Regions from separate parts of the Sedimenticola selenatireducens genome, predicted to be linked through region 4. Evidence: predicted binding sites of a transcription regulator. Region 4 holds the regulator's gene; each other region holds the start of a gene.
What was found. Region 4 encodes sigma-54, which starts transcription at its own class of promoters, with help from an activator protein. Its sites were predicted from a motif close to TGGCANGNTNCNTGCTT; they were not measured.
Positions count from the first base shown of each region.

Region 1: the regulator sigma-54 is predicted to act here: its motif matches at 983-999, upstream of ACHZBF_RS11805 (NarK family nitrate/nitrite MFS transporter).
Region 2: the regulator sigma-54 is predicted to act here: its motif matches at 819-835, upstream of ACHZBF_RS12985 (hydrogenase small subunit).
Region 3: the regulator sigma-54 is predicted to act here: its motif matches at 795-811, upstream of ACHZBF_RS14055 (nitrate reductase).

Region 1 is NZ_CAXXYC010000004.1:120,450-122,646, forward strand. It holds gene nirB (nitrite reductase large subunit NirB) at 1-662, opposite strand, end outside; gene ACHZBF_RS11805 (NarK family nitrate/nitrite MFS transporter) at 1,037-2,197, shown strand, end outside.
Region 2 is NZ_CAXXYC010000004.1:394,286-396,482, forward strand. It holds gene ACHZBF_RS12985 (hydrogenase small subunit) at 1-740, opposite strand, end outside; gene folE2 (GTP cyclohydrolase FolE2) at 1,308-2,105, shown strand.
Region 3 is NZ_CAXXYC010000004.1:625,446-627,642, reverse strand. It holds gene hisC (histidinol-phosphate transaminase) at 1-640, shown strand, start outside; gene ACHZBF_RS14055 (nitrate reductase) at 935-2,197, shown strand, end outside.
Region 4 is NZ_CAXXYC010000001.1:220,532-222,728, reverse strand. It holds gene lptB (LPS export ABC transporter ATP-binding protein) at 1-434, shown strand, start outside; gene ACHZBF_RS01090 (RNA polymerase factor sigma-54) at 555-2,057, shown strand; gene hpf (ribosome hibernation-promoting factor, HPF/YfiA family) at 2,082-2,197, shown strand, end outside.

The DNA of each region.
Region 1 (2,197 bases), on a different contig from region 4:
ACCGCTTCGACACGCTTGTCACCCAGAATCGCCTCGGTTTGCGCACCCATCAGAAAGTGCATGCCGTTCTCTTCGAGAGATCGTTTCAGCATGGCACCGGCCGCCGCATCCAGCTGGCGTTCCATCAGGGTATCCATGAGATGGACAACGGATACGTCCATACCCTGTTTGATCAGGCCGTTGGCCGCTTCCAGTCCCAGCAGGCCACCGCCGATCACCACGGCCCTTTTGTACTGACGTGACGCCGCCAGCATCTGTTCCACATCGTGGATATCACGAAAACTGATCACGCCCTCCAGGGAGGCACCGGGGACGGGTATAATGAACGGCGAGGAACCGGTCGCCAGCAGCAGCCGGTCGTACCCGGCCTCTACCCCGTTGGCAGCGACCACTTTGCGTTGCACCCGGTTGATCTCAACCACCGGCGAACCGCTGTGCAGGGTAATGTCGTGCTGCTGATACCATTCCCGCCTGTTCAGAACGATTTCATCAAACTGTTTCTCGCCCGCCAGCACCGGTGAGAGCAGGATGCGGTTGTAGTTCGGGTGAGGCTCGGAACCGAATACCGTAATGTCATATTTATTCGGCTCCAGCTTCAGCAACTCCTCCAGGGTTCGCACGCCGGCCATGCCGTTGCCTATTAATACCAATCGCTCTTTCATGTTTTGCCTCTCAGACAGATCGGGTCGATCAAATATCCAAATTCATACCGTCCTTTTGCAACCGCTATGCCAACTTGTTGCCAGGGCGGCAAGGTCGCGGTTTGCCGGTAACAACGGGGGAGATGTGTATCTGGAAAATGATTCAACATGGTGCCTGCGGGTGACCGCGTGCACTGAAATATGGCAGGCCGAAAAGGTGAGAACAATACTGACCCGAAATTGGGCAAATCCCTGTTTTATTGCACCCGTAGAGTGCTGAAATCCTTGACCAACCTCAACGATGTTTGTTTTTTGTTTTAATAATCAGTTGGTTATAAAACTGGCACAAGCAATGCTAAAGACAGGCCATTGTTGTCTATCTCTGGAGCATCACTATGTCGGAAAGCAAGTTAAGTCTCTTTTCATTCAGCGGAAAGACCCGAACGCTGCATATCACCTGGTTCGCGTTTTTCCTCTCTTTTATGGTTTGGTTCAATCACGCCCCATTGCTGGCGTCGATCCAGCAGACCCTGGGACTGACCGCACAGGAGGTGAAGGCACTGTTGATCCTGAACGTCGCCCTGACCATCCCGGCACGCATTATTATCGGTATGCTGGTGGACAAGCTGGGACCGCGCATCGTCTACTCCGCGCTGCTGTTTATATCCAGTTTTATCTGCTTTGCTTTTGCCATGGCGGACTCGTTCGAGGCATTGGCCATCAGCCGTTTCCTGCTCGGTTTTGTCGGTGCCGGATTTGTTATCGGTATCCGCATGATCGGCGAGTGGTTCCCGGCCCGACAGGTCGGACTGGCCGAAGGCATCTATGGCGGCTGGGGTAACTTCGGTTCCGCCGCCGCCGCTCTTTCACTGCCGACCATCGCTCTGCTGTATGGCGGCGACGAGGGTTGGCGTTATGCCATCGCCTCCACCGGTGTCATCACCCTGGTCTACTCGATCATCTATTACAGGCTGGCGCGCAACACCCCCAAGGGATCGACCTATTTCAAACCGAAAAAGACCGGCGCCATGGAGGTCACCAGCAAGGGCGACTTCTTCTTCTACCTGCTGATGAATATTCCCATGTACGCCGCGCTGGCGGTGCTGACCTGGAAGCTGGGCCCGACCAACCTGGGCATGCTGGACGAGGCCGTCACCTACAGCATATACGTCGGACTGGTTCTGCTCTATGGGTATCAGACCCTGCAGGTATGGCGTATCAACGGCCACATCTTTATCCGGCCGGTCGCGAAGATACACCGCTACAAGTTCAAACAGGTGGCGATCCTGGACGTGGCCTATCTGGTCACCTTCGGTTCTGAACTGGCCGTGGTGTCGATGCTGCCGCTGTTCTTCAAGGAGACCTTCGACCTCTCCCTGGTACAGGCCGGACTGCTCGCCTCCGGTTATGCCTTCATGAACCTGCTGGCGCGACCCACAGGCGGTCTGTTCAGCGACCGGTTTGGGCGCAAAAAATCACTGACCATTCTGATCGGCGGTCTGGCGGTCGGCTACCTTGTACTCAGCAGCATCACTCCCGAATGGCCCATTGCCCTG
Region 2 (2,197 bases), on a different contig from region 4:
ACAAACTGGCCGGCATCGAAATGGGGACGGCGGTAGCACTTGTCATGAATCCGCTGGCTGTAAAACATCAGCGGTCGACCCTGACGATCGAGCTGGGGGAAACGCTCGAAGGTGAGGATGTAGGTGATCACCGCGGTCATCACCTCGGCGATGGGCGGACAACCGGGTACCTTGATGATCGGCTTGGTGGCTAGGCCCGGCACCTTGTGCACCGGTGTCGCGCGGGTGGGATTGGGACGCGCCGCCTGCACACAGCCCCAGGAGGCGCAGGAGCCCCAGGAAATGATCGCCTTACAGTGCTCGGCCGCCTTGCGCAACTGCTCCACGAACGGCTTGCCTCCGATAATGCAGTACATGCCATCCTCATCCAGCGGCGGATTGCCCTCCACCGCCAGGATATAGTTGCCGTCATATTTTTCGATAATCTCTTCGATAATCGCCTCCGCCTCATGACCGGCGGCCGCCATGATGGTGTCGTCGTAATCCAGCGAGATCATCGACAACACCACATCCTTGGCCAGCGGATGGGCCGAGCGGATAAAAGATTCAGAGCAGCAGGTACACTCCAGGCCGTGCAGCCAGAGCACCGGAATGCGCGGTTTGGTCTCCATCGCCGCGGCGATAGTCGGCGCGAAGGCCGGCCCCAGTCCGAGCGCCGAGGCGGTCAAACTGCAGTATTTCAAAAAGCTGCGGCGGGTGATCCCCTGTCGCCGCATCACATCGTAAAAGGTCTCGCTCATTACCCGACTCCTCCAGTGCACTTGGTTGGGTGGCGCGGCATTGTTTAAATCTTTCTGCCGCGTCCTGGGGGGACGGATTTGCAACGGCTGTGCCAAGCCGTTTTTTCTGATATATATCAGTCTCTTGTCAAAGCGCTGACATTTTTATGAACGACAACAAGTGGTTAGCGACAACACCCATTCGAGCACAGAGTTGAAAACCACTATTCCACTTAATTACCAGGGTAGTGACCCGTAAATAGGCTTAATCGGCAACTATTCCCGACCTGAATCATCCAATGAGTTATCGACGCACTGATCCGTGCGCGAAGAATCTGCCCAACCCATTGATTTATTGCGTTTTCATCAGCAACAGGCGGAACATTAACCGACACTGATGTTGCACAGAAGCATGCCAACCATCATAATCCCGGGTTCCCTGACAGCCACCTGTGCCCCGGCAAGCGCAAAACCCGGCAATCCGCCGGTGTTCGCCCGTCGTCAAACGGGGTAGATTGCAAGTAAGGGCATAATTGTTGGATGCGTAGGCTGATCGTGTGCGCACCGTTGTAGCGAGGAATAGAGACAGTGACCACCACCACTGAGATTGCTGACGTACAGAGCAGCGTCGATACCCGGCAGATCGCCATCAACAAGGTGGGTATCAAAGACATCCGTCACCCGGTGCGGGTCAAAGACCGTAGCGACGGCGAGCAGCACACCATCGCCACGTTCAACATGTATGTGAACCTGCCGCACAACTTCAAGGGTACCCACATGTCGCGCTTCGTGGAGATACTCAACTCCCACGAAAAAGAGATCAGCATTTCCAACTTCAAGGTGATGCTGGCAGAGATGGCCGAGAAGCTGGAAGCGGAGTCGGGCCACATCGAGATGAACTTCCCCTACTTCATCAACAAGACGGCCCCCATCTCCGGCGTACAGAGCCTGCTGGACTATGACGTTACCTTCATTGGCGAAGTGCATGGCGGCAAGCCGATCACCTACATCAAGGTCCAGGTGCCGGTCACCAGCCTCTGCCCCTGCTCCAAGAAGATCTCCGATCGCGGCGCACACAACCAGCGCTCCCATGTCACCGTGCAGGTCAGAACCTGTGGCTTTGTCTGGGTCGAGGAGATTATCGATCTGGTAGAGAGCCAGGCCTCCTGCGAACTCTACGGCCTGCTGAAACGGCCGGATGAAAAGTTCGTCACCGAGCGTGCCTATGACAACCCCAAGTTTGTCGAGGACATGGTGCGGGATGTGGCCGGCATGCTGGACAGGGATGAACGCTTCTGCGCCTATATCGTGGAGTCGGAAAACTTCGAATCCATCCACAACCATTCAGCCTATGCACTGATTGAGCGGGACAAGGAAGCCGAGTAAAGCCCGAGGCAATCCCAAACAAACTCACCGTAAAGGGCGCCATTCAGGCGCCCTTTACAGTTGGGTGATAAACCCTGGTTCAACCCACTCAC
Region 3 (2,197 bases), on a different contig from region 4:
TTACCGGATTACCAACGGCGGGATTATTTTCCCCAATCCCAATGCGCCCACCGGCCGGTTGCTGCCGCTCACGGCTATCCGGGCAATCCTGGATAACAACCGGGATTCGGTGGTGGTGGTGGATGAGGCCTATATCGATTTTGGCGGTGAGTCCGCCATTGCCCTGGTGAATCGCTATCCCAACCTGCTGGTCATCCAGACCTTCTCCAAATCGCGCTCCCTGGCGGGGTTGCGGGTCGGTTTTGCGCTCGGCAACGCTGAACTGATCGAGGCTCTGGAACGGGTCAAAAACAGCTTCAACTCCTACCCGCTGGACCGTTTCGCCATTAATGGCGCGGTGGCCGCGATCGAGGATCGGGTCTATTTCACCGAGACCTGCCAACGGGTGATCGCCACCCGGGAGCATCTGACACAACAGTTGATCACGCTGGGATTCCAGGTGCTGCCGTCGGCGGCCAATTTCCTGTTTGTGCGCCACCCCGGATGGGATGCCGGGGAGCTGGCCGCCCGCCTGCGGGAGCGATCCATTATTGTGCGGCACTTCCGCCAGCCCCGGATCGACCAGTTCCTGCGTATCACCATCGGTAGCGACCAGCAGACTCAACGGCTCTGCGAAGCCTTGGCCGACATTCTCGAATAACGGTTACCGTAGGTCTCGGATAATCGGTTCAACCCTGTGTGGATTGTTGATAAGCACCGCAACGGTGCATTGCTGCACCAGGGTGGCTGCAGCCGCTGACCGATAACTCTGAAAATATTTTTACCGGCGCTGATTCTGGCGCATTTCTTACCGATGGCATGCTCCTTGCTGAATGCTGCTGTATTCGCAGGAGGTATTGTCCATGTCAGTGGTTGGTTGTTTTTCGCTTGAGCCTCACTCCCTCGTGGTGATGCAGCGGTTTCCGGGCCGCCCCGTTATCGGGAGGGCATACTGATGTCCCTGGAAGTCAGGACCACCTGTCCCTATTGCGGCGTCGGTTGTGGTGTTATAGCCAGACGGGAACCCTCGGGTGCGGTGACCATCACGGGCGATCCGGAGCACCCGTCGAATTATGGCCGACTCTGCTCCAAGGGGAGTGCCCTGGGTGAGACGTTGGGTGAATCGGGCCGCCTGCTGACGCCGATGGTGAACGGTCGTGAGGTGGATTGGGATACCGCACTGGATAGTGTGGCCAATGGCCTGCAACAGGCGATTCGTGAGCATGGGCCGGAATCGGTCGCCTTCTATGTCTCGGGTCAACTGCTGACCGAAGACTACTATGTGGCCAACAAGCTGATGAAGGGGTTTATCGGCGCGGCCAATATCGATACCAACTCCCGCCTCTGTATGTCATCCGCCGTGGCGGCACACAAGCGTGCCTTCGGTGCCGATGTGATGCCCTGCAGTTATGATGATCTGGAGCGGGCCAAGCTGATTGTGCTGGCCGGCTCCAATGCCGCCTGGTGCCATCCGGTGATCTACCAGCGCATCATGGCCAGCAAACAGCAGAATCCGGATCTGCAGATCGTCACCATCGATCCCCGAATGACACCTACCGCCGCGACGGCTGATCTGCACCTGGCGATCCGGCCCGGTACGGATGCCCTGCTGTTCAACGGCCTGCTGGTCTACCTGGAACAACAGGGTGAACGCAACAGCCTGTTCGTCCGGCAGGCAACCCGGGAGAGTGAGGCCGCGTTGGCGGTGGCAGCCCTGGATGCCCCGGATATCGCCCGGGTCGCCAAGGGTTGCGGACTCGCGCCGGCAGCGGTGGAGCGTTTTTATCGCCTGTTTGCCCGTACCGAGCGGGTGGTTACCGTCTACTCCCAGGGCATCAATCAGTCCAGCAGCGGCGTGGACAAGATCAACGCCATTATCAACTGCCACCTGCTGACCGGTCGTATTGGTCGTCCCGGTATGGGACCCTTCTCCCTGACCGGGCAACCCAATGCCATGGGTGGGCGTGAGGTAGGAGGGCTGGCCAACCAGTTGGCCGCCCACATGGAGCTTGAGTCCGAGGCGGATCGGGAGCGGGTGAAACGCTTCTGGGAGGCACCGGCAATACCCCGGCGGGGTGGACTGAAAGCGGTCGATCTGTTTGACGCCGTGGAAGCGGGCAGGATCCGGGTGCTCTGGATAATGGCCACCAATCCGGCGGTCAGCCTGCCGGACTCGGATCGGATACGTCGCGCCCTGGAAAAATGCGCGCTGGTGATC
Region 4 (2,197 bases):
ATATTTTCGCCATCCTGGAGACCCGCAAGGATCTGCGACCCCCGGAACAGATCGAGGCCTGCGAAGCACTGCTGGTGGACTTTAACCTCACCCATCTGCGCAACAACCAGGCGATGAGTCTCTCCGGGGGTGAACGTCGCCGCCTGGAGATCGCCCGATCACTGGCCATGGAGCCCCGCTTCATACTGCTTGACGAACCATTCGCCGGTATCGACCCGATCTCGGTCAAGGACATACAGAATATTATCCGTACACTCTCATCCCGGGGGATCGGCGTACTGATCACCGATCACAATGTCCGGGAGACCCTCGGCATCTGTCAGCGCGCCTATATTATCAGCGAAGGCAAGGTGCTGGCGGAGGGCGAACCGGAGCAGATTCTGGCCAATCAGGAAGTGCGCTCCGTCTACCTGGGAAAAGAGTTCAGTCTCTAGAGTTGATCATCAGTTGATTGACGGCAATAAACCATTTTCTCCTTGTGCGTCTGGTGATTTTTTACGCTAGAATGAAACTGTGAAAACCATACAAATTACGTACCAGATCCAGATACCCGCATGAAGCAAACGCTCCAGCTTCGCCTTGGCCAACATCTCACCATGACGCCGCAGTTGCAGCAGGCCATCCGCTTGCTGCAACTCTCTACGCTGGATCTCAAGCAGGAGATTCAGGAGGCGCTCGACTCCAACCTGATGCTGGAGACCGAAGAGGAGAACAGCGCCCGCGAAGAGGCCCGTGGGAATGAACAAGAGCGCACCATCGAGCGGCTCAATGGCGATGGCCTGAAAGGGGACAAGGCCAGCAGCAATGACCTCAACAACGAAAAAGAGGTCAACGGCGAGGCAAACTCCATACCGGAAGAGCTGCCGGTGGACAGCGGCTGGGACGATGTCTACGACAGCACGCTACCACCCTCTTCCGGACTGGCATCCCGGGACGCCGGCGACAGTGACTACCTGGCCCAGCGCCGCAGTGCCCGCACCCTCTACGACTATCTCACCTGGCAGTTGAACCTGACCCCGTTCAGCGATCTGGACCGCGAGATTGCCGTCTCAATCATTGACGGCATCGATGAAGACGGTTACCTGAGGATGGATCTGAACGAGATTCTTGTCAGCATGTCCGCTGACGAGGTTGAGCTGGATGAGATCGAAGCGGTGCTGCACCGGATTCAGCAATTTGACCCACCCGGCGTGGGCGCGCGTGACCTGAGGGAGTGCCTGCTGATCCAGCTAAGTCAGCTGACGGATCCCCATCCGTGCATGGCCCTGACCACTCAGCTGATCAACAATCACTTCGACCTGCTGGCCCAGCAGGATCATAACCAGATCAAACGCAAGCTGAAGATTGATGACGACACCCTGAAATCGATTAATCAGCTGATCCGCTCGCTGATACCGCGCCCCGGCAGCCTGGTGGCCGAAACCGAACCCCAATATGTCATTCCCGACGTATTCGTGACCCGCCGAGATGGCGTCTGGCATGTGGATCTGAACGCTGATGCCGCCCCCAAACTCCGGGTTAACCCGGAATACGCGCGGCTGATCCGGCGCGCCGACAACAGCGACGACAACAACTACCTGAAGAATCATCTGCAGGAAGCGCGCTGGTTTATCAAAAGTCTGATGAGCCGCAATGAAACGCTGTTGCGCGTGGCCACCAAGATTGTCGAACTGCAGCGCGGATTCTTCGAGCACGGCGAAGAGGCGATGAAGCCCCTGGTATTGAGGGACATCGCCGAGGCCCTGGAGCTGCATGAATCCACCATATCCAGGGTCACCACGCAAAAATATATGCATACCCCCCGGGGTACGCTGGAATTCAAGTATTTCTTCTCCAGCCATGTCAGCACGGCTGGAGGCGGAGAGTGTTCCGCCACCGCGATACGCGCACTGATCAAGAAACTGGTCGCTGCCGAGAAGCCGAACAAGCCACTCAGCGACAACAAACTGGCGAGCATACTCGCCGATCAGGGCATTCAGGTCGCACGGCGGACGGTAGCAAAATACCGCGAGTCCATGGCGATCCCGCCATCAAACGAGCGAAAGCGCCTCGTCTAGAGGCCAGTAACCAAGGAGCAAATCATGCAAATCAGCATCACCGGTCATCATGTGGACATCACCGAAGCCATGCGCAACTATGTCGAAACAAAATTCGAGCGCCTGGAACGGCACTTTGATCATGTCACCAAGATCCATGT